3 regions of the Streptacidiphilus sp. MAP12-33 genome follow, and region 1 is predicted to be linked to each of the others. Evidence: predicted binding sites of a transcription regulator. Region 1 holds the regulator's gene; each other region holds the start of a gene.
The links. The regulator HrcA, encoded in region 1, represses chaperone genes, less so after heat shock. The targets are predictions, from matches to a motif close to TTNGCACTCNGNNNNNCNGAGTGCNAA.

Region 1 (7,678 bases):
ACTGCGACACCGCCGCCCGCCGTGACGGCGCGCGCATGTCCGACGCCGAGCTGCTGGCCGCGCTGCGCGACAACGTCCGCCACCCGTGGCAGCCCCCGGGCGGCGGCCAGGCGGGCGCGCTCAGCCACGACGTGATCCACGGCCTGGACCTCACCGAACCCCTCGGCCTGCCGCCCGCCCCGGCGGAGCGCGTCGCCACCGTCCTCACCCGCGCCGACGGCCGCGCTCTCGCCTACTTCGGCGTCGACCTCACCGGCCTCACCCTCCGCGCCACCGACGCGGACGTCACCCTGGGCGCGGGCGAGCACGTCGTGGACCTCCCGGCCAAGGACCTCCTGCTCACCGTCACCGGCCGCCGTCCGCTCCCCGCGACGACCGTCACAGCCCCGGCGCGCCCCAGACGGGGAACCAGCGGCTGAGGTCCTGCTCGATGCGGAGGTCGTTGCCGAGCATGGCCTTGGTCTGGAGCTCCAGCGGGTTGTCCCGCTTCTCGCCCGGGAGCGGCGCGAAGGGGTAGAAGGAACCGCGCTTGTAGAGGTACACGAGCGCCAGGCGGCGGTTCCGCGCGTCGGTGAAGTTGACCAGCGTGCAGAGCAGCTGCGGGCCGAAGCCCTGGGACTCCAGGCCCGAGTTGACCGCGTGGACGTCGTTGACCAACGACACGATGTCGTCCGGCGACTGCCGGGCGGTGATCCAGCTGTAGCCGTAGGAGTCGCGGGGCGTCACCTCGATCGGCGCGCCGCCGCGGCCGGTGTCCGCGTCCAGCAGGGCCTGGATGTCCTGCTGGACCTGGGCGAACGCGCCGCCCTCGGCGGGGGAGAAGCAGACGGAGCCGACCCCGGTGGGCTTGAAGCCGGCCGCCGCCTCCAGGGTGATCGCGGCCGAGGGGAGGCCGAAGAGCTGGTCGAGGTCGGGCTTGACCGGCTTGGTCCGGCCCAGCAGGGCGTCCAGGAAACCCATCGCTACGTCTGTCCTCTCGGCTCTTCTGTTCGTGGGGGCGGTGACGCTGGGGAAACCGGGGTCAGCTCTTGCCGAGCTCGGCGGAGATCTTGCCGAGCTGCTCCAGCCGCTGCTCCAGCGAGGGGTGCGTGGAGAAGGCGTTCGAAGCGACCTCGCGGGCCGACAGGGCCGGGGCGAAGTAGAAGGCGTTGTACGGCTGCGCCTGGCGCAGGTCCTTGGTCGGGATCGCGGCGATGTCGCCGGTCACCTTCGTCAGCGCCGAGGCCAGCGCCGAGGGGCGGCCCGTCAGCAGCGCGGCCGAGCGGTCCGCGGACAGCTCGCGGTAGCGCGACAGCAGGCGGGTCAGCAGGAAGCTGATCGCGTAGACGACGGCGCTGACCGCGATGACCACGATCGCCGCCACCGCGGCGTTGTCGCCGTCCCGGTTGTCGCGGTCGTTGAAGCCGCCGAACATGCCGAACTGCAGGCCCACGCGGGTGATGATGCCGGCCAGCACGCCGAGGAAGCCGGCGATGGTCATGACGGCCACGTCGCGGTGCGCGACGTGGGAGAGCTCGTGGGCGAGCACACCCTCCAGCTCCTCGGGCTCCAGCCGGCGCAGCAGGCCGGTGGTGACGCAGACGACGGCGTTCTTCTCGTTGCGGCCCGTGGCGAAGGCGTTCGGCATGTCGGTGTCGGCCACGGCGACGCGCGGCTTCTCCATGTCGGCGAGCGCGCAGAGACGGTCGATGGTGCCGTGCAGCTCCGGGTACTCCTGGGGGGAGACCTCGCGGGCGCCCATGCTGAACGCGGCGATCTTGTCACTGAACCAGAACTGGGCGACGAACAGCCCGCCGGCGATGATGACGACGATCGGCCACGCCCCACGCAGTACCACGAGCAGCAGACCGACGAAGGCCACGAAGAGCAGGCCGATCAGGAACATCGTGATCAGCATGCGCGTGGTCAGGCCACGGTCCGGCGCGAAACGAGTCCTGGACATGAGGTCCCTCCTGGGCGGTGAACTGCGAATGCAATTCTGCCGTGCCGCCCTCGCTATGTGGTACGTCTGACGAGGCCTGGACGTTCCGGTCGTGGACCGTCGCGCTTTACACTGACAGCTGACGGAGGCTGGCACTCGAATGTCCAGAGTGCCAGAGCCGAGGTAGGAACAGGATCAAGGTCCGGCTGGAGGTGCGTGCCCGTGCGTGAGGAGCGTCAGCTCGACGACCGCAAGCTCGCGGTGCTGCGCGCCATCGTGCAGGACTACGTGGGCACCGAGGAGCCGGTCGGTTCCAAGGCCCTGGTCGAGCGCCACAACCTCGGCGTGTCGTCGGCGACCATCCGCAACGACATGGCGGTGCTGGAGGACGAGGGCTTCATCCACCAGCCGCACACCAGTGCCGGCCGGGTGCCCACGGACAAGGGCTACCGTCTCTTCGTGGACCGGCTGACCGAGGTCAAGCCGCTGTCCGTCGCGGAGCGCCGGGCGATCACCAACTTCCTCGACCACGCCGTGGACCTGGACGACGTCGTCACCCGCACGGTGCGGCTGCTCGCGCAGCTGACCCGGCAGGTCGCGGTCGTCCAGTACCCCTCGCTGACCCGCTCCACGGTCCGGCACGTCGAACTCGTCGCGCTGACCCCCACGCGGATCATGCTGGTCCTCATCACCGACACGGGCCGGGTCGAGCAGCGTCTGGTCGACTGCCCGCAGCCGGTCGGCGAGGCGATGCTGGGCGACCTGCGCACCCGGCTCAACGCCGGCGCGGGCGGCCGCCGCTTCGCGGAGGTCCCGCGGCTGCTTCAGGACCTGCCGGAGAGCTTCGCGGCGCAGGACCGTCCCGTCGTCACGACGGTGCTGTCCACGCTGTTCGAGGCGCTGGTGGAGCAGACCGAGGAGCGCGTCGTCCTCGGCGGCACCGCCAACCTGACCCGGTTCCCGCACGACTTCCCGCTCACCATCGCCCCCGTACTGGAGGCGCTGGAGGAGCAGGTCGTGCTGCTTCGGCTGCTGGGTGAGACCGCCGATCCGGGCGTGATGGTCAGAATCGGTCACGAGAACGCCTACGAGGGCCTCAATTCCACCTCGGTCGTCTCGGTGGGCTACGGTTCGGGCGACGAGACCGTCGCCAAGCTCGGCGTGGTCGGCCCGACCCGCATGGACTATCCGGGAACCATGGCGGCGGTCCGGGCGGTTGCCCGGTATGTCGGCCAGATCCTGGCCGCGTCCTAGGCGGCCGCGACGACGCGACGACCGACGACGCAGCAGGGACCGACCACACCGGCCCGACCGACACCGGCCCCAGGGCCGGCACGAGCCTCAGACGGAAACTAAGCGGAGCATTTTGGTGGCCACGGACTACTACGCGGTACTCGGCGTCCGACGGGACGCGAGTCAGGACGAGATCAAGAAGGCTTTCCGCCGTCTGGCGCGCGAGCTGCACCCTGACGTCAACCCGGACCCGAAGACGCAGGAGCGGTTCAAGGAGATCAACGCCGCGTACGAGGTCCTCTCCGACCCGAACAAGCGGCAGGTCTACGACCTCGGCGGCGACCCCCTCTCGGCGACGGGCGCGGGCGGCGCGGGCGGCTTCGGCCAGGGCGCGGGCTTCGGCTTCAGCGACATCATGGACGCGTTCTTCGGCGCGGCCGGCGGCCAGCGCGGCCCGCGTTCGCGGACCCGGCGCGGCCAGGACGCCATGATCCGGATCGACATCGATCTGGAGGAGGCGGCCTTCGGCACGACCAAGGACATCCAGGTCGACACCGCGGTCCGCTGCAACACCTGCAACGGCGAGGGCGCGGCCCCCGGCACCTCCGCCCAGACCTGCGACATGTGTCGCGGCCGCGGCGAGATCTCCCAGGTGACCCGGTCCTTCCTGGGCCAGGTCATGACCTCGCGTCCCTGCCCGCAGTGCCAGGGCTTCGGGACCGTCGTCCCCACCCCGTGCCCCGAGTGCGCCGGTGACGGGCGGGTGCGTGCCCGACGCACGCTGACGGTGAAGATCCCCGCCGGCGTGGACACCGGCACGCGGATCCAGCTGGCGGGCGAGGGCGAGATCGGCCCCGGCGGCGGCCAGGCCGGTGACCTCTACGTCGAGATCTCCGAGAACCCGCACCAGATCTTCCAGCGCCGCGGGGACGACCTGCACTGCACGGTCACCCTCCCGATGACGGCGGCGTCACTCGGCACGAAGGTCCCGCTGGAGACGCTGGACGGCATGGCGGAGATCGACATCCGTCCGGGCACCCAGTCGGGCCAGTCCATCCCGCTGCACGGGCGCGGCATCACGCACCTGCGTGGCGGCGGCCGCGGCGACCTCATCGTCCACGTCGAGGTGCTCACCCCCGGCAAACTGGACCCGGAGCAGGAGGAGCTGATGCGCCGCCTGGCGAAGCTGCGCGGCGAGGAACGCCCGTCGGGGCAGTTCGCGCCGGGACAGCAGGGGCTCTTCTCCCGCCTGAAGGACGCGTTCAACGGGCGGTAGGTCGAAGCACCACCCTGTGCGGACGGTCCCGTCGCTTCGGTGATCGACCGCATAGGGTGGTTGCGCGCGGAGTTCCTCGCGCCCCTGGAAAGTGCAACGAAAGCTGAGCCCGTACGTGACCGCTCCTGTCTTCCTGCTCCCCTCCGACCGTCTTGCGACCGCGCGAGTCGGCGGTGTGGTCCGGCTCGACGGTGCGGAGGGGCGGCATGCCGTCTCCGTCAAGCGGCTGAACCCCGGTGAGGAGGTCGTCCTCACCGACGGCGAGGGCGCCGGGCTGCGCGGGACCGTCGCCGCCGTCGAGGGCAAGGACGTCCTCGACGTCAGCGTCAGCGAACTGCTGACCGAGCCCGAGCCGGACGTGCGGATCGTCGTGGTCCAGGCGCTGCCCAAGGGCGACCGCGGCGAGCTCGCGGTGGAGCTGATGACCGAGGTCGGGGTGGACGAGATCGTCCCCTGGCAGGCGTCGCGCTGTATCACGCAGTGGAAGGGCGAGCGCGGCGAGAAGGCCCTCGCGAAGTGGCGCGCGACCGCGCGCGAGGCGGGCAAGCAGTCGCGTCGGCTGCGGTTCCCCGTCGTGCACGGGGCGATGAGCACCCGCCAGGTGTCCACGCTGCTCGCCTCCGCGACGATGCCGGGCGTCCTGCACGAGGAGGGCGCCGCCCGTCTCGCCTCCGCCGAGCTGCCGGCCTCCGGGTCCGTCGTCCTGGTCGTCGGCCCGGAGGGCGGGGTCTCGCCGGACGAGATGGACGCCTTCACCACCGCCGGCGCGGGCGCCTACCTGCTCGGGCCTTCGGTGCTGCGCACCTCCACCGCGGGGGTCGCCGCCGCCGCGCTGCTGCTGGGCCGCAGCGGCCGCTGGGGATAGCCGGGACAGTCCCGGGACCGGCACGGGGGCTGTCGGAGCGCCGACGTAGGGTGTGCGCATGCCCGAGGACACCCCGCTCATCCGCAGTCTCCGCGCCGCCGTCGCGACGGCGCCCGCGGACGTCACGCTCCGCCTGCACCTCGCGGAACTGCTGCTCGCGGCCGGTCGCGGCGAGGAGGCCGTCGCCGAGGCCGCCGTCGCGCTCCAGCACGAGCCGGCGAACGGGGACGCCAGGGCGCTGATGCTGCGGGCGATGGGCGCACCCGCACCCGCACCCGCACTGGAGGAGCCCGCGCCTTCGGCGGCGCAGGAGCCGCCGCCCGCCTTCGACTGGTCCCAGGCCGAGCAGCAGGTCGCGGACATCGTCGAACCGCGCTTCGTCGAGCCCCTGCTCGACGGGGAGGGGGAGAGCGACCAGCCGGGCTGGGAGATCGAGCGCTCCGACGTGACGCTCGCCGACGTCGGCGGTCTCGCCGAGGTCAAGCAGCGGCTGGAGGCCGCGTTCCTCGCGCCGATGCGGAACCCCGAGCTGCGTCGCCTGTACGGCAAGTCGCTGCGCGGCGGCCTGCTGCTGTACGGGCCGCCCGGCTGCGGCAAGACCTTCATCGCCCGCGCGGTCGCGGGGGAGCTCGGGGCGCGGTTCCTCTCCATCGGGCTCAGCGACGTGCTGGACATGTACATCGGCCAGTCCGAGCGGAACCTGCACGACATCTTCGAGACCGCTCGCCGCAACGCGCCCTGCGTGCTCTTCCTCGACGAGATCGACGCCCTCGGCGGCAAGCGCAGCAACCTGCGGCACAGCGCCATGCGCGGCACCGTCAACCAACTGCTCACCGAACTCGACGGCGCCGGGAGCGACAACGAGGGCGTCTTCGTCCTCGCCGCCACCAACCACCCCTGGGACGTGGATTCGGCGCTGCGCCGCCCGGGCCGGCTGGACCGGACGCTGCTGGTGCTGCCGCCGGACGTGCCGGCGCGCGAGGCGATCCTGCGCTACCACCTGCGGGACCGGCCGGTCGCGGGCGTGGACGTGGGCAAGCTGGTCAAGGCGACGGAGGGCTACTCCGGCGCGGACCTGGCCCACCTGTGCGAGACGGCCGCCGAGGCCGCGCTGCTGGAGTCCGCCACGTCCGGGCAGGTCAAGATGATCGGCACCGGGGACCTGACAGGGGCGCTCAAGCAGGTCAAGCCGTCCATCGAGCCGTGGCTGGCGGCCGCGCGCAACGTCGCGCTCTTCGCTAACGAGGGCGGCATCTACGACGACCTGCTCGCCTACCTCAAGCGCGCGGGCAAGCTGTGACGACGACCCCCACGGGGGCGGTCGGCGATCCGGCCGACCCTTCCGTCCGGCTGCGGAAGGCCCAGACGCTGCTGGGCCTCGGGCGCGCCGCCGAGGCACGGGCGCTGTGTGCCTCAGCCGTCGCCGCCGACCCGGGGGACACGGCGGCCTGGCGGCTGCTCAGCCAGTGCTGCCTCGACCTGAACGAGCCCGAGGAGGGTCTGAGCGCCGCCGACCAGGCGCTCGCCACCGAGCCGAACGACGCCGTCGCGCTGCGCCTGCGCGCGATGGGCCTGCTCCGCCTCGCCGAACGCCGCGGCACCGGGCACGACCTGGCCGTCCAGGCCGCCTGGGCGGCGATGCAGGCCGAGCCCGACCACTGGTACGGCCACGCGTTGCTCTCCTCGGCGACGCTCCCGGGCTCCGGCAAGCTGTGGCCCAGGGACGGGGCCCAGACCTGCTACCAGGCCGCCCTGCGCGCCCGCGAGCTGGCGCCGCATCAGGCGGGCGCCCACTTCACCCTGGGCCGGGCGGCCGACGCCATGCACCGCGACGCGGAGGCGGAGGCGTGCTATCGCGCCGCGCTCGCCCTCGATCCCGAGCACATCGCGGCCCGCAACAACCTCGGGCGGCTGCTGCTCAAGCGCGGACAGGTCAAGGACGCGGCTGCCAGTTTCGCCGCGGTCGCCGCCGGGGACCACCTGCTCCACCACGAGACCGGGCTCGGCGCGCACAACCTCCGCGCGGTCGCGCTGCGGCTGCTCTCACGGGCCCGCTGGATCTCCGTCGTGGTCTTCATCGGCTCCGTCATGAGCATCGACCCCGCGGGTCCGAGCGTGGCGATCCGGCTCACGGGCGCCCTCCTCGCCGCGGCGGGCTGGGCCGCCTGGGCCCTGTGGGCCCGTCAGCAGCTCCCGCCGGGCCTGGTCCGCCCGCTGCTGCGCCTCGGACGGGCGAGCGCCTCCCTGCGCGTCGCGCTCCTCGGCGTCGCCACCGGCACGATCGTCGGCCTGCTGCTGCTCTGCGTCCCACCGCTCGACCCGGCGGTGGGCGTCCTGACCCTGGTCGGCGTGGTGGGCCAGTTCGCCGCCCTCCAGTACGCGA
Region 2 (7,678 bases), on a different contig from region 1:
TCCAGTCCTCCGGCTCGCTGCCGCCCGGGTAGCGGAAGGCGAGGACGAGTTCGCACTCGGCGGCCCGCAGCATGGAGACGGAGGCCGGCGGTTCGGCCTCGGTCAGCGACACCTGCACGCCCGGCGCCTGGGCGCGGAGCGCGGCCACGGCGGCGGGGACGAGCGTGGCGCTCGCGGTCGGGAACGAGACCAGCCGCACCCGGCCCGCCTGGAGCCCCGCGATGCCCGCGACCGCGTCCTCCGCCGCGGCGAGCCCCGCGAGCACGCCTGCGGCGTGCTCGGCGAGAACCCGGCCGGCCTCGCTCAGCGCGACGCCGCGTCCGACACGGACGACGAGGGGGGTGCCGAGGGACTTCTCCAGCGCCTTCATCTGCTGACTGATGGCGGGCTGCGTCAGCCCGAGCTCGCGCGCGGCGGCGGAGAAGCTGCCCTGCCGGGCGACGGCCCGCAGCACGCGGAGATGTCTGGCCTCGATCACGGGGCAAGGATAGGCAGGACACGCGGTTGCGCCTCCCAGGGGCGCGGGGAACTGCGCGACAAGTCACCGCAGGCAGTGAGATCCCGGGCGAACTGGGCCATGTGCCTGGGGCGGGTTGTCCGCGCAGTTCCCCGCGCCCTGGGGCCTTCGGACCCCGGGAGGGTGCAACTACCCTCGTGCCCATGGGAACCCTGATCTCCGTCAACGTCGGGCGGCCGGAGCCGACCGTGTACTCCGACCCCGGTGTCACCGCCATCGGGAAGAAGCCCGTCGACGGGCCCGTCGAGGTCACCGCGCCGACCGAGCGCAAGGGGGTGAGTGGGCTGGCCGGGGACGCCATCTGCGATGTGCGGCATCACGGCGGGGTGGACCAGGCCGTGTACGCGTACGCGCGCGAGGAGCTGGACGCCTGGGCCGAGGAGCTCGGGCGGGAGCTGCCCAACGGGGTGTTCGGGGAGAACCTGACCATCACCGGCCTGCGCGTCTCCGACGCGCTGATCGGGGAGCGGTGGCGGATCGGCGAGACGCTGCTGCTGGAGGTGAGCGCGACCCGCATCCCCTGCCGGACCTTCGCAGGGTGGATGGAGCAGGAGCGTTGGGTCAGGACGTTCACGGACCGCGCGCGCCCCGGCGCGTACCTGCGGGTGCTCACGCCGGGCGTGATCCGCGCGGGGGACGAGGTCACCGTGGTGCACACGCCGGAGCACGGCGTCAGCTCGGCGGACGTGTTCCGCGCGCTGCACTCCCGTGCGCCGGAGGTGCTCCCGCTGATGCTGGATCTGCCCGCCCTCTCGGAGAGCCATCGCGAGTCGGCGGCCAAGCGCCTCGCCTGACCGAAGCCGGAAGCCCGGCACCCCCGAGGGGGTGCCGGGCTTCCGGCTCACCAGCGAACAGACTCAGTGCGAGTGGCCGTGGCCACCGTGGGAGTGACCGGCCGCGGCCGGCTCCTCCTCCTTCTTCTCGACGACCAGGGTCTCGGTCGTGAGCAGCAGGGAGGCGATGGACGCGGCGTTCTCCAGCGCGGAGCGGGTCACCTTGACCGGGTCGATGACGCCGGCCTTGACCAGGTCGCCGTACTCGCCGGTGGCGGCGTTGTAGCCCTCGCGGACGTCGCCGAGCTCGGCGACCTTGGTGGTGATGACGTAGCCCTCGAGGCCCGCGTTCTGGGCGATCCAGCGCAGCGGCTCGACCAGGGCGCGGCGGACGACCGCGACACCCACGGCCTCGTCGCCGGAAAGGCCGAGGCCGCCGTCGAGCACCTTCTGCGCGTGGACCAGGGAGGCGCCACCGCCGGCGACGATGCCCTCCTCGACCGCGGCGCGGGTCGCCGAGATGGCGTCCTCGAGACGGTGCTTCTTCTCCTTGAGCTCGACCTCGGTGGCCGCGCCGACCTTGATGACGCAGACGCCGCCGGCCAGCTTGGCCAGGCGCTCCTGCAGCTTCTCGCGGTCCCAGTCGGAGTCGGTGCCCTCGATCTCGCCCTTGATCTGGGCGACGCGACCGGCGACCTCCTCGGAGGAGCCGGCGCCGTCGACGATCGTGGTGTCGTCCTTGGAGACGGTCACGCGGCGGGCGGAGCCGAGCACGTCCAGGCCGGCCTGGTCGAGCTTGAGGCCGACCTCCTCGGCGATGACGGTGGCGCCGGTCAGCGTGGCGATGTCGCCCAGCATGGCCTTGCGGCGGTCACCGAAGCCGGGGGCCTTGACGGCGACGGCGTTGAAGGTGCCACGGATCTTGTTCACGACCAGGGTGGAGAGCGCCTCGCCCTCGACGTCCTCGGCGATGATCAGCAGCGGCTTGGAGGCACCGCCCTGAAGGATCTTCTCCAGCAGCGGGAGCAGGTCCTGGATGGAGGAGATCTTGCCCTGGTGCACGAGGATGTACGGGTCCTCGAGCACGGCCTCCATGCGCTCCTGGTCCGTGGTCATGTAGGGCGACAGGTAACCCTTGTCGAACTGCATGCCCTCGGTGAACTCGAGCTCCAGGCCGAAGGTGTTGGACTCCTCGACGGTGATGACACCGTCCTTGCCCACCTTGTCCATGGCCTCGGCGATGAGCTCGCCGACGGTCTGGTCCTGGGCGGACAGCGCGGCGACGGCGGCGATGTCCTCCTTGCCCTCGACCTCGCGGGCGACGGAGAGCAGGTGCTCGGCGACGGCCTTGACGGCCGCGTCGATGCCGCGCTTGAGGGCGGCCGGGCCGGCGCCGGCGGTGACGTTGCGCAGACCCTCGTTGACGAGCGCCTGGGCCAGGACGGTCGCGGTGGTGGTGCCGTCACCCGCGATGTCGTTGGTCTTGGTGGCGACCTCCTTGACGAGCTGCGCGCCAAGGTTCTCGTACGGGTCGTCCAGCTCGACCTCGCGGGCGATGGTGACACCGTCGTTGGTGATGGTCGGCGCGCCGAACTTCTTGTCGATGACGACGTTGCGACCCTTGGGGCCGATCGTCACCTTGACGGTGTCGGCCAGCTTGTTGACACCGCGCTCCAGCGAGCGGCGGGCGTCCTCGTCGAACTGCAGGATCTTGGCCATGCCTAGGGGTTCCCTCTCGAAACGACCGCGCCCCGGACCCCGTGGTACGGAGTGCCGGGGCGGGTCACGACTTTGCCTTGGCCGCCGGAGCGGTCAGCTGGTCAGGTCTTACTTCTCGATGACCGCGAGCACGTCACGGGCCGAGAGGACCAGGTACTCCTGGCCCTGGTACTTGACCTCGGTGCCGCCGTACTTGCTGTAGAGGACGACGTCGCCGACAGCGACATCGAGCGGAAGACGCTGGCCGTCCTCGAAGCGACCCGGACCGATCGCGAGGACGACGCCCTCCTGGGGCTTCTCCTTCGCGGTGTCCGGGATGACCAGGCCAGAGGCGGTGGTCTGCTCGGCGTCGAGCGGCTGGACCACAATGCGGTCCTCGAGCGGCTTGATGGCAACCTTGGAGCTGGTGGTCGTCACGATCCGACCTCCCCCTTCGGAGATCCGGGGTACACATGTCTTGGGGCGTGAGGACATGGCAAGCCCGTCGTCGCGGTGCCGGACGTACCGTCTCACGCTTAGCGCTCTCGTGTGGAGAGTGCCAACGACGACTGTAGGCGGCGGTTAGCACTCGGTCAACCAGAGTGCCAACGCGTCGCTTACATCTCCTCGCGAAACCGTCGGTCCCCTCCCGTCACAATGGACGAGTGCGCACCGAAGATCTCCACGCCCTGCTGACGCCCGAGGGCCAGGACCTGCTGGCCGAGCTGCGGGACCACTCCCCCGGCGACGAGCTCGCGCTGGCGACCCGCCTGCGCCGCACCCACGACGCGGAACTGGTCTCGGCAGCCCTCGCCCAGGCGCGCCTGCGCACCCGTGCGGCGGCGAAGTTCGGGGCGGACGCGGCGCGGATGTACTTCACGCCGAACGGGGTCGAGCAGTCCACCCGGACGAGTGTCGCCGAGTGGCGGGCGCGGCGGATGCGGGAACTCGGTGTGGCCTCCGTCGCGGACCTGTGCTCCGGGATCGGCGGGGACGCCATCGCGCTGGCACGCGCCGGGATCAGGGTGCTGGCGGTGGACCTGGACCCGGTCGCCCACGCGGTCGCCCGGGCCAACGCTGAGGCGCTGGGCCTGGCGGAGCTGATCGAGGCGCGCTGCGCCGACGTCGTGGACGTGGACACGGCCGGCTACGACGCCGTCTTCGTGGACCCTGCGCGCCGCGGAGGACGCGGCCGGATCTTCGACCCGGAGGCGTACGCCCCGCCGCTCAGCTGGGCCGTCCAGGCCGCCAGGAAGGCCCGGGTCGGGGCCATCAAGGTGGCCCCCGGCATCCCCCACGAGGCGGTGCCGACGGACGCGGAGGCGGAGTGGGTCTCCGAGGGCGGGGACGTGAAGGAGGCGGCCCTCTGGTTCGGTACAAGCCCCACGCAGCCGCACCGTGCGACGTTGCTCCCGGCCGCCGACAGCCTGACCGGCGGACGGCTGCCGGATCCGGCCGTCGGCCCCGTCCGCCGCTACCTGTACGAGCCGGACGGGGCCGTCATCCGCGCGCACCTGGTCGCCGAGGTCGCCGGGGAGCTGGACGCCACGCTGATCGACCCGACCATCGCCTACCTGACGACGGACCGGCTGGCACCGACCCCCTACGCGACCGCGTACGAGATCACCGACACGCTCCCGTTCAACCTGAAGAAGCTCAAGGCGCTGGTGCGCGAGCGTGGCATCGGCACGCTCGTGATCAAGAAGCGCGGCTCCGCGATCGAGCCGGAGGAGCTGCGCAAGAAGATCAAGCCCGAGGGGGTGAACTCCGCGGTCGTCGTGTTGACCCGGGCCGCCGGTGCGCCGGTGATGTTGGTGGGTCAGCCCGCCGGCGGGGCGATGTAGTCCTCCAGCCGCGCGACGGTGAAGCCCTGCTCCTCGATCCGCTTCACCATGTTCACGAATGTCATGTTCACGAACGTCGCGCGGTCGCCGCGCCCACGTACGCGCGACGACCCGGCCACTTCTTCGTTTCTTCGAACCCGGTGCTCTCTACTCCGACAGACGGTGCAGCTCGTCATGAGACGCCGGTACGTGCGTCTCGGTGACCGGCAGGGAGGAATCCGCGGAGAGATCGAACGCGGAGGGGGCCCGGTCCCGCCACACCATCTCCGCGCCGAGCGCCGCGACCATGGCGCCGTTGTCGGTGCAGAGCTTGGGGCGCGGGACGCGCAGCGTGATGCCCGCGCGGTCGCAGCGCTCCTGGGCCAGCGCCCGCAGACGGGAGTTGGCGGCGACGCCGCCGCCGATCATCAGGTGGTCGACGCCCTCGTCCTTGCAGGCGCGGATCGCCTTGCGGGTCAGCACGTCGACGACGGCCTCCTGGAAGGACGCGGAGACGTCCCGGACGGGCACCTCCTCGCCGGCCCGGCGCTTGGCCTCGACCCAGCGTGAGACGGCCGTCTTGAGGCCGGAGAAGGAGAAGTCGTAGGCGGGGTCCTTGGCGCCGGAGAGGCCGCGCGGGAAGGCGATGGCCGCCGGGTCGCCCTCGCGGGCGTAACGGTCGATCACCGGGCCGCCGGGGAAGCCCAGGTTGAGCAGCCGGGCGACCTTGTCGAAGGCCTCCCCCGCCGCGTCGTCGATGGTGGCGCCGAGCGAGCGGACCCCGCTGGTGATGTCCTCGGTGAACAGCAGCGAGGAGTGGCCGCCGGAGACCAGCAGCGCCATCGTCGGCGAGGGCAGCCGACCGTGCTCCAGCTGGTCCACGCAGATGTGCGAGGCCAGGTGGTTGACGCCGTAGAGGGGCTTGCCGAGCGCGTAGGCGTAGGCCTTGGCGGCGCTGACGCCGACCAGCAGCGCGCCCGCGAGACCGGGCCCGGCGGTGACGGCGATGCCGTCGAGGTCGCTCGCCTTGATCCCGGCCTCGTCCAGCGCCCGCTGCACGGTCGGCACCATGGCCTCCAGGTGCGCGCGGCTGGCGATCTCGGGGACGACGCCGCCGTAGCGGCCGTGCTCCTCGACGCTGGAGGCGACGGCGTCGGCGAGCAGCGTGGTGCCCCGGACGATACCGACACCGGTCTCGTCGCAGGAGGTCTCGATCCCGAGGACCAGCGGTTCGTCAGCGGCCATCGTCAGTGCTTCCCTCATGTGTCATCGGACCGTCGGACATCGTGCGGCGCATCACCAGGGCGTCGACGCCGGACGGTTGGTAGTAGTTGCGGCGGAAGCCGACCGGCTCGAAGCCGAAGCGGGCGTAGAGGCGCTGGGCGCGCTCGTTGTCGACGCGCACCTCCAGCAGCAGCTCGGTGCAGCGGGCGGCCTCGGCCTGGTCGAGCAGGCGTTGCAGCAGGCGGGCGCCGAGGCCGGTGCCCCACTGGTCCTGGGCGACGGCGATGGTCTGCACGTCCCCCTCGCCGGAGATGGCCATCAGGCCCGCGTAGCCGACGACGCGGCCGTCGGCGTCCTCGGCGACGGTGTACCAGCGGGTGGCCCCGGCATGCCGGGAGTCGGCGAGCTCGGACCAGAACATCCCGGCGGACCAGGCGTCCTCGGGGAAGAGTTCGCGTTCCAGCTCCAGCACCGGTGCGATGTCCCACCAGCGCATCTCGCGCACGGACACCCCGGAGCGCACCGGGCCCACGGAGAGGTCCGTCAGGTCCGTCATGACGGCAGCACCGTCTTGTAGTTCTTCGGCACCTCGGCGTCCGGGCGGCGCAGGTAGAGCGGCGTGCCCGGGGAGGGCAGCTCGGCGCCGGACGCGAGCGCGTCGGCGGCGACCGCGGCGAGGGCGGCGGCGGACTGGTGGGCGGGGGCGTCCTGGACCGCACCGGGGAAGGTCTCGGAGTAGAGCAGCACCCCGGCGCCGACGGCCGGAAGGCCGGCGACCTTCTCGGCGATGTCCGCGGGGCGGTCCACGGCCGGGCCCTCGACGCGGACGCCGTCGGCGTCGTAGCGGGCCCAGTAGACCTCCTTGCGGCGCGCGTCCGTGGCCACCACGAACGGCCCGCTGACGGCGCCCGCGTCGCGGGCGGCGCGGGCGATGCCGTCGAGGGTGCCGACGCCGTGCACGGGGATGCCGAGGGCGTGGCCGAGGGCGGCGGCGGTGGCCAGGCCCACGCGCAGGCCGGTGTAGGGGCCGGGGCCGACACCGACGGCGATCGCACCGAGGCGCTCCTTGGGGACGCCGGCCTCCCGCAGCACCGCCTCGATCGTGGGCAGCAGCAGCTCCCCGTGCCGTCGGGCGTCGATCTGGTCGGCGGACGCCAGGACCTCCCCGGTCGTCGTGTCGAGGACGGCGGCCGTGACGGCGGGCGTGGCGGTGTCGAACGCAAGCAGAAGCACGGTCCCAGGTTAGAGGGTCCGGCCGGAGGGGGTGGCGGGAGGAGCACCCGCCGCGGACCGGCTCTGCCCGCGGAGCGGCTGTGCCCGGACGGGAGCGGACGAAGGCGCGGCGAGGGGCTGCGCGGGCCAAGTCCGCGGAGCGGCTGTGCCCGGACGGGAGCGGACGAAGGCGCGGCGAGGGGCTGCGCGGGCCAAGTCCGCGGAGCGGCTCTGCCCGGACGGAGCGGACGAAGGCCAGGCGAGGGGCTGCGCGGGCCAAGTCCGCGGAGCGGCTGTGCCCGGACGGAGCGGACGAAGGCCAGGCGAGGGGCTGCGCGGGCCAAGTCCGCGGAGCGGCTGTGCCCGGACGGAGCGGACGAAGGCCAGGCGAGGGGCTGCGCGGGCCAAGTCCGCGGAGCGGCTGTGCCCGG
Region 3 (7,678 bases), on a different contig from region 1:
CCTCGACGTCCTCCACGCCCGGCCGCTGCCGACGGCCCTCGGATAGTTGCACCCACCTCAGGGGCGCGGGTCTTCTGCGCCATGGGCCAGCTGCACCGTCAAGGGGCGCGGGGCTCTGCTGATGTGCGGCTCCTGGTGCCCCTTGCGTGGGCGTGACAATCCCCCAGCCTTCGGCTGGGAGGTGCCCCGGAAGCGCCCCGGAGGTGCCCCTTGCGTGGGCGCGACAATCCCCCCAGCCTTCGGCCGGGAAGTGCCCCCTCCGACGAGCGGTTGGTCCGGGGCGCGCAGGGCCACCGGCACGCCGGTGGCTGCTCGCATCCACGCAGCGAAGCCGCATATCGGCGCAGCCCACCGCCCCTGGGTGAGGCGGCTACGCGGCGACGGACTCGGTGTCGAGGAGGCGACGCCAGTGCTGGACGAGGCCCGTGTCGAGCGGGCTGTCCCAGCCCGCGGTGCGGACCATCGTGCCGACGTGGAAGCCGTCGATCCCGGCCGCGCGCAGGCGCGGGACGTGCTCGGTCTTGAGGCCACCGCCGACAAGGATGCGGGGGTGGTAACCCGGTGCGCCGGACCGCGCGGCCTCGTGGGTGAGGACGTCCATGCCGGAGGCGACGCCCGCCGCGCTGCCCGCCGTGAGGACGGTGTCCAGGCCGGGGAGGCCGTCGATCGCGGCGCGGACCCCCTCGCGGGACGCCGCGTTGTCCAGCGCCCGGTGGAAGGTCCAGCTGCAGCCGGGGATGGCCTCCAGCACGGTCCGCACCGCCGCAAGGTCCACCTCGCCCTCGGGGGTGAGGAAGCCGAGGACGAACTCGTCCGCACCCTCCGCGCGCAGTGCCTGCGCCTTGGCGCAGAGCGCCTCGAGGTCACGGACGAGGAAGCCGTTGCCGTCGCGCAGCATCACCCGGAGCGGAACGTGGACGGCCGCCCTGATCCGGGCGAACCCGGCGAGGTCGGGAGTGAGGCCGTCGGCCGCCATCTCGGTGCAGAGTTCCAGACGGTCGGCTCCGCCCGCCGCTGCCGCGACGGCGTCCTCCGCGGATGTCGCGATGACCTCGAAGATCGCCCGATCGCTCATGTGCAGCCTCTCTGCTCCGCTCCCATGCCTGCTCCGGGCCTGCCGGGAGGCCGCCCCGCCTCCACAGAAAGGCCACAACAGGTCTAGTCCAATGTAGACACCCTAGCCGTTGACGCGACGCGGCGACAGCGACGAAGGACCCTGCTTCGGGGCCGTTCCGACAGCGCGCCGGGCGTCGTCCGTACCACAATGGCCCTATGCCCGAGCCGTCGCATCCCGACCGAACCATCGTCGAAGCCCTGCTCGCCCGCTGGACCGCGCTCTTCGCGGCGCCCGAGGCGGAGCCCTACGGGGAGCAGCTGCTGCGGCGCTGGTCGGAGCCCCAGCGCAAGTACCACACGATGCGGCACCTGACCGCGACACTGCAGGTCGTTGACCGCCTGGCGGGCCACGCCGACGACGCCGACCTGGTGCGGCTGGCCGCCTGGTTCCACGACGCCGTGTACGCGCCCGACCGCACCGAGAACGAGGAGCGCAGCGCCCGTCTCGCCGAGCGGGTCCTGCCCGAGCTGGGCGTCTCGGACGAGGCGATCGCGGAGGTGGCCCGCCTGGTGCGGCTCACCGCCGGTCACGATCCCGCCCCCGGCGACCGCAACGGCGAGGTCCTGTGCGACGCCGACCTGGCCATCCTCGGCGCGCCGCCGGAGATCTACGCCCGCTACGCGGCCGCCGTCCGCGAGGAGTACGCCTTCGTGCCCGAGGACGACTTCCGCACGGGCCGTGCGGCGGTGCTGGAGGGGTTGCTGGCCAAGAAGCCGTCCCTCTACCGGACGCAGCCGGCCCAGACGACCTTCGGTCCGCGCGCGGATGCGAACCTCCGTTCCGAGTTGGCACGGTTGCGCGATAAGGTGCCGCCCGTTACGTGAGTCCCTTGGGCTGCCGGGTGGGGTGCATGGATATCGAGGCCGAGTTCGAGTACCAGCACGGGGAGCGGCGTGCCCGCTGGTTGCGGACGGCCGCCTGGATCCCCGCCTTCTGGATCGCGGTGGGTCTGGCCGGCCTCGTCGTCGCCTTCGGGGCCAAGGGCATGACCACGGCGCACCTCACGCTGCTCGCGCTCTCGGCCCTGCTCGTCGGCACGCACGTGCAGGCGGTCGTGCGGCGGGTGCGGCTGCTCTCCTCCGGGGAGCCGCTGTCGCTGCGCTTCACCGAGGCCGGGCTCTCCTGGCGCAACCAGTTCGTCTCGCACCAGGTCCGCTGGCCGGCGGTGCGCCGGGTCCGGCGCGACCACGGCTGGCTGATTTTCGAGGGCACCCGCAGCGTCGGCAACGTCTCGTTCCCGATGCGGGCGCTGAGCGAGGTACAGCTGGAGCAGCTGACGGCCTGGCTCACCGCGCAGCGGTTGATGCGCTAGGGCTCGGCCGACCGGCGCTTGCGCCGGCGCAGACCGGCGGACGTGAGCCGGACGACGATCTCGCGGCTGCGGACCGGCGTCGCGCCCAGCTCCAGCGCCTGCGCGTAGAGGCGCTCCGGCACGTCGTAGTGGTCGCCGTCGAAGCCCCGCTCCGGCACGCCGAGTCGCCGCGCGAAGGCGTGCAGCTCGTCGTAGGAGACGTCGGAGACCAGGTGCGACCAGAGCCGGCCGTGCCCCGGCCAGCTCGGCGGGTCGATCAGGATCACGACGCGAGCTCGCCGACGGCGGCGACGACGCGACCCTCCTTGCCGCAGACCCAGTGCGGGTCCGGGCCGAGCTCCGGCTCGGCGCTCAGCGCGTGCGGGTCCCCGTCGGCCGCGCAGTCCTGGCACAACGGCCAGCGCCCCCAGCCCTCCAGCAGCCCGTCCTGGACGTCCTGGGCGATGAGCCCGAGCACGTACTCGACCCCGTCCGGCCACTGCTCCACCCACCACCGCCGCTTCGCGATCGCGTCCTCCAGCAGCGAGACGACGGCGGCGTCCGCGACGTCCCGCGCGGTCAGGTCCCGCAGCAGCGCGCTCCGCGCGCCGTGCAGGGCGGACTCCAGTGCTTTCTCCATGGGCTCCATTTTCTCGCACGGACCAGTCGCACCGCCTCGCACCGCCCCTGAAGGCGCAGCCTCCGGCGGCTCGAGCGACCACCACCCGGGACGGACGGCCCAGCTCGTCCGGCGCGCGCGTGGCTGGGTGGCCTGTCGCGCCCACGCGGCAGAGCCCGCGCCCCTGGATGGTGCAACACAAGGAAGGCGGCCACCCGACCCTCTCGGGTCGGCTGGCCGCCTTGAAGAACTCGTGATCCGTCAGCGGGAAGCTGGGGATCAGAAGTCCATGTCACCGCCCGGCATGCCGCCGCCGGCGGCCGCAGCGGCCTTCTCCGGCTTGTCGGCGATGACGGCCTCGGTGGTGAGGAAGAGCGCGGCGATGGAGGCCGCGTTCTGCAGCGCGGAACGCGTGACCTTGGCCGGGTCGATGATGCCCGCGGCGATGAGGTCGACGTACTCGTTGGTGGCGGCGTTCAGACCGTGACCGGCGGGGAGGTTGCGGACCTTCTCCACCACGACACCGCCCTCGAGGCCGGCGTTGGTCGCGATCTGCTTGATCGGGGCCTCGAGCGACACGCGCACGATGTTGGCACCGGTCGCCTCGTCACCCTCGAGCTCGAGCTTCTCGAACGCGACACCGGCCTGAAGCAGGGCCACGCCACCACCGGCGACGATGCCCTCCTCGACGGCGGCCTTCGCGTTGCGAACGGCGTCCTCGATGCGGTGCTTGCGCTCCTTGAGCTCGACCTCGGTGGCCGCGCCCGCCTTGATGACGGCGACGCCACCGGCCAGCTTGGCCAGGCGCTCCTGCAGCTTCTCGCGGTCGTAGTCCGAGTCGCTGTTCTCGATCTCGGCACGGATCTGCGCCACGCGGCCCGCGACCTGGTCGCTCTCGCCGGAGCCGTCCACGATGGTGGTCTCGTCCTTGGTGACGACGACCTTGCGCGCGCGGCCCAGCAGCTCCAGACCGGCGTTCTCCAGCTTGAGGCCGACCTCCTCGGAGATGACCTGGCCACCCGTGAGGATGGCGATGTCGCCGAGCATGGCCTTGCGGCGGTCACCGAAGCCCGGGGCCTTGACGGCGACGGACTTGAAGGTGCCGCGGATCTTGTTGACGACCAGGGTGGAGAGCGCCTCGCCCTCGACGTCCTCGGCGATGATCAGCAGCGGCTTGCCGGACTGCATGACCTTCTCGAGCAGCGGGAGCAGGTCCTTGATCGAGCCGATCTTGGAGTTGGCGATGAGGATGTAGGGGTCCTCGAAGACCGTCTCCATGCGCTCCAGGTCGGTGGCGAAGTACGCCGAGATGAAGCCCTTGTCGAAGCGCATACCCTCGGTGAGCTCCAGCTCCAGACCGAAGGTCTGGGACTCCTCGACGGTGATGACGCCTTCCTTGCCGACCTTGTCCATGGCCTCGGCGATGAGCTCGCCGATCTGGGTGTCGGCGGCCGAGATGGAGGCGGTGGCAGCGATCTGCTCCTTGGTCTCCACCTCCTTGGCCTGCGCCAGCAGCTGGGCGGAGACGGCCTCGACGGCCTTCTCGATGCCGCGCTTGAGGGCCATCGGGTTGGCGCCGGCGGCGACGTTGCGCAGACCCTCGCGAACGAGCGCCTGGGCCAGCACGGTGGCGGTGGTGGTGCCGTCACCCGCGACGTCGTCGGTCTTCTTGGCGACCTCCTTGACGAGCTCGGCGCCGATCTTCTCGTACGGGTCCTCGAGCTCGATCTCCTTGGCGATGGAGACACCGTCGTTGGTGATCGTGGGGGCGCCCCACTTCTTCTCCAGAACGACGTTGCGGCCCTTGGGGCCCAGCGTGACCTTGACAGCGTCGGCGAGCTGGTTCATGCCGCGCTCGAGGCCGCGACGAGCCTCCTCGTCGAACGCAATGATCTTGGCCATGGAAGTGGTCCTCCTGGACAGCTGGCTGCTTCTGGACCGCGCTGGCGCCCGCGACGGACGACCTCGGCCACGACGGTTCCTTACCGCCGCCACCGGGGTCTCACCGACCCGGCCCGTTGTCACTCTCTACCTCAGAGTGCTAACGCCAATGATTAGCACTCGACCCCCTTGAGTGCAAGCAGCTCCGCGAAGCCGGGGACGGGAAGGGACGCCTCCGGCGGGGGGAAGGGGACGAAGGGGCAGGCAGACGCGCGGGAATGACGAAGGACCCCTGCCCGCGTGCGGGGAGGGGTCCTTCGGAAGACCTGCGTGGATGCATCGTTTCGTCTGGAACGAGCTCTGCGGGTCCTGATCAGTCAGCGATCGCTGCCGATGTCAGCCGGTGGTGGTGCCTCAGCCGATGACCTTGACCATGTCGGCCTGCGGGCCCTTCTGGCCCTGCGAGATCTCGAACTCCACCCGCTGGCCCTCTTCGAGCGACCGGTACCCGTCCATCTGGATCGCGCTGTAGTGGACGAACACGTCCGCACCACCGTCGACCGCGATGAAGCCGTACCCCTTCTCCGCGTTGAACCACTTGACGGTGCCCTGAGCCATTCCAAACTCCCCTATTACTGGCCCTTTCACGGTCCGCACACCGCGGACCGGGCCGGACTCTGACGCTGCGGAGTTGCAGTGCCGGTGCTCGGCCGACGCTGAATGTATCCACTCCGATGCCCTGAGCAACAGAGCATTCGAAGGCCAATTCTCACGGGGAGTAATCAGACATAAGCGGCGCGCGGCGGCTAAGGGGAGCAATTCGGGCCGGGCATATCGGACGATTCACGACAGATCCCCGGGCGAAAAAGAACACGTCAACCGTCTCACGGGACGGGACAGGAGCACTCTACTCCTCTTAAACCTCCGGAAATGACAGGAGCCCGGCCACCCCCGTAAGGGGTGGCCGGGCTTTCGCACCTGACCGGTCAGTAGGGTTCAGCAACCACCGGCGACGGCGGGGATGACCGAGACGCTCGCGCCGTCCGGGGTGGACGTCTCCAGGCCCTCGGCGAAACGCACGTCGTCGTCGTTGACGTAGATGTTGACGAAGCGGCGCAGCTTGCCGTTGTCGTCCAGGAGGCGGGCGGAGATGCCCGTGTGGTTGGCCTCCAGGTCCTTGATGACCTCGGCCAGGGTGGCGCCCTCGGCGCTCACCTCCGCATTGCCGCCCGTGTAGGTGCGCAGGATGGTGGGGATGCGGACGGTGACGCTCATGCGAGGCCTGCCTCTCGGAACGAGTCAAGGGTGGGGCGGATGACGGCGGTCGGGCGGGCGGCGTCCGCCACGGCCTCCAGGGTCTTCAGGCCGTCGCCGGTGTTGAGCACGACGGTCTCGGCGGCCGGGTCGAGCACGCCGTTCTCGATCAACTTGCGCAGCACGCCCACGGTCACGCCACCCGCCGTCTCGGCGAAGATGCCCTCGGTGCGGGCCAGCAGCCGGATCGCGTCGACGACCTGCTCGTCGTTGACGTCCTCGACCGCGCCGCCGGTGCGCCGGGCGATGTCGAGCACGTAGATGCCGTCGGCCGGGTTGCCGATGGCCAGCGACTTGGCGATGGTGTCGGGCTTCTGCGGGCGGACCACGTCGTGGCCGGCCTTGAAGGCGGCGGAGACCGGGGAGCAGCCCTCGGCCTGGGCGCCGAAGATCTTGTAGGGCTTGTCCTCGACCAGGCCGAGGGCGATCAGCTCCTTGAGACCCTTGTCGATCTTCGTCAGCTGGGAGCCGGAGGCGATCGGGATGACCAGCTGGTCCGGGATGCGCCAGCCGAGCTGCTCACAGATCTCGTAGGCCAGCGTCTTGGATCCCTCGCCGTAGTAGGGGCGCAGGTTCACGTTGACGAAGCCCCAGCCCTCGCCGGCCGGGTCGCCGATCAGCTCGGAGCAGAAGCGGTTCACGTCGTCGTAGTTGCCGTCGATGCCGACGACGTCGCCGCCGTAGACCGCGGCCATGACGACCTTGCCGGCCTCCAGGTCGTGCGGGATGAAGACGCAGGCGCGCAGCCCCGTGCGGGCGGCGGCGGCCGTGACGGCGCCGGCCAGGTTGCCCGTGGAGGAGCAGGAGAGCGTGGTGAAGCCGAAGGTGCGGGCCGCCTCGACGGCGATGGCCACGACCCGGTCCTTGAAGGAGTGGGTCGGGTTGCCGGAGTCGTCCTTGACGTAGAGGGAGCCGGTGACGCCCAGCTCACGGGCCAGGTTGTTCGCCTTGACCAGCTTGGTCAGGCCCGGGTTCAGGCTCGGGCGCTCGGCGACGTCCGGCGAGACCGGCAGCAGCGGCGCGTAGCGCCAGATGTTGTTCGGGCCGTTCTCGATCTGCTTGCGCAGGCCCTCCGGGTCACCGGCCGGGAGTTCGTAGGCGACCTCCAGCGGGCCGAAGCACTCGGCGCAGGCGAAGTCGGGGGCGAGGGGGGTGCGTGCTCCGCACTCGCGACAGGACAGGGCCACGGCGGGGCCGAAGGCGTCGGGTGCGATGGTGCGGCTGTCGGAAGCCATGATGGCGAGAACCTCTCTCCTCATCTTCCCCGAGGCGCGTTTCGCCGCGGGACGGAATTGGCACCTTCCCGGCCGGGCTCACGTGGTCGGACGCGAACCGCTTGGCAGGGGGGTTGCCGGGACTTCAACGGGCCGTTCCCTCAGTCCCTCTGGATGAGCGCTATGGCGCCGCGCTTCCGCGCGCGTCGCGTTTGTTCCGAGGCAGACCCCAATGTGCGATG

Region 2: groES (co-chaperone GroES) is a predicted target of HrcA. The motif match lies at 3,571-3,597, and genes of this name have one in related genera.
Region 3: groL (chaperonin GroEL) is a predicted target of HrcA. The motif match lies at 5,082-5,108, and genes of this name have one in related genera.

Annotation. Positions count from the first base shown of each region.
Region 1 is NZ_JBGCCA010000002.1:261,425-269,102, reverse strand. It holds gene ABH931_RS04020 (maleylpyruvate isomerase family mycothiol-dependent enzyme) at 1-419, shown strand, start outside; gene ABH931_RS04015 (hypothetical protein) at 379-960, opposite strand; gene htpX (zinc metalloprotease HtpX) at 1,022-1,942, opposite strand; gene hrcA (heat-inducible transcriptional repressor HrcA) at 2,144-3,175, shown strand; gene dnaJ (molecular chaperone DnaJ) at 3,291-4,430, shown strand; gene ABH931_RS03995 (16S rRNA (uracil(1498)-N(3))-methyltransferase) at 4,546-5,295, shown strand; gene ABH931_RS03990 (26S protease regulatory subunit) at 5,354-6,595, shown strand; gene ABH931_RS03985 (tetratricopeptide repeat protein) at 6,592-7,678, shown strand, end outside.
Region 2 is NZ_JBGCCA010000049.1:45,129-52,806, forward strand. It holds gene ABH931_RS35785 (LysR family transcriptional regulator) at 1-478, opposite strand, end outside; gene ABH931_RS35790 (MOSC domain-containing protein) at 661-1,311, shown strand; gene groL (chaperonin GroEL) at 1,375-3,009, opposite strand; gene groES (co-chaperone GroES) at 3,118-3,426, opposite strand; gene ABH931_RS35805 (methyltransferase domain-containing protein) at 3,654-4,832, shown strand; gene tsaD (tRNA (adenosine(37)-N6)-threonylcarbamoyltransferase complex transferase subunit TsaD) at 4,980-6,056, opposite strand; gene rimI (ribosomal protein S18-alanine N-acetyltransferase) at 6,046-6,591, opposite strand; gene tsaB (tRNA (adenosine(37)-N6)-threonylcarbamoyltransferase complex dimerization subunit type 1 TsaB) at 6,588-7,268, opposite strand.
Region 3 is NZ_JBGCCA010000006.1:175,106-182,783, forward strand. It holds gene ABH931_RS08945 (AAA family ATPase) at 1-46, shown strand, start outside; gene ABH931_RS08950 (copper homeostasis protein CutC) at 371-1,075, opposite strand; gene ABH931_RS08955 (hypothetical protein) at 1,273-1,941, shown strand; gene ABH931_RS08960 (YcxB family protein) at 1,968-2,429, shown strand; gene ABH931_RS08965 (DUF4031 domain-containing protein) at 2,426-2,695, opposite strand; gene ABH931_RS08970 (hypothetical protein) at 2,692-3,057, opposite strand; gene groL (chaperonin GroEL) at 3,307-4,929, opposite strand; gene ABH931_RS08980 (cold-shock protein) at 5,323-5,526, opposite strand; gene ABH931_RS08985 (MoaD/ThiS family protein) at 5,905-6,183, opposite strand; gene thrC (threonine synthase) at 6,180-7,457, opposite strand; SAM riboswitch class I at 7,475-7,617, opposite strand.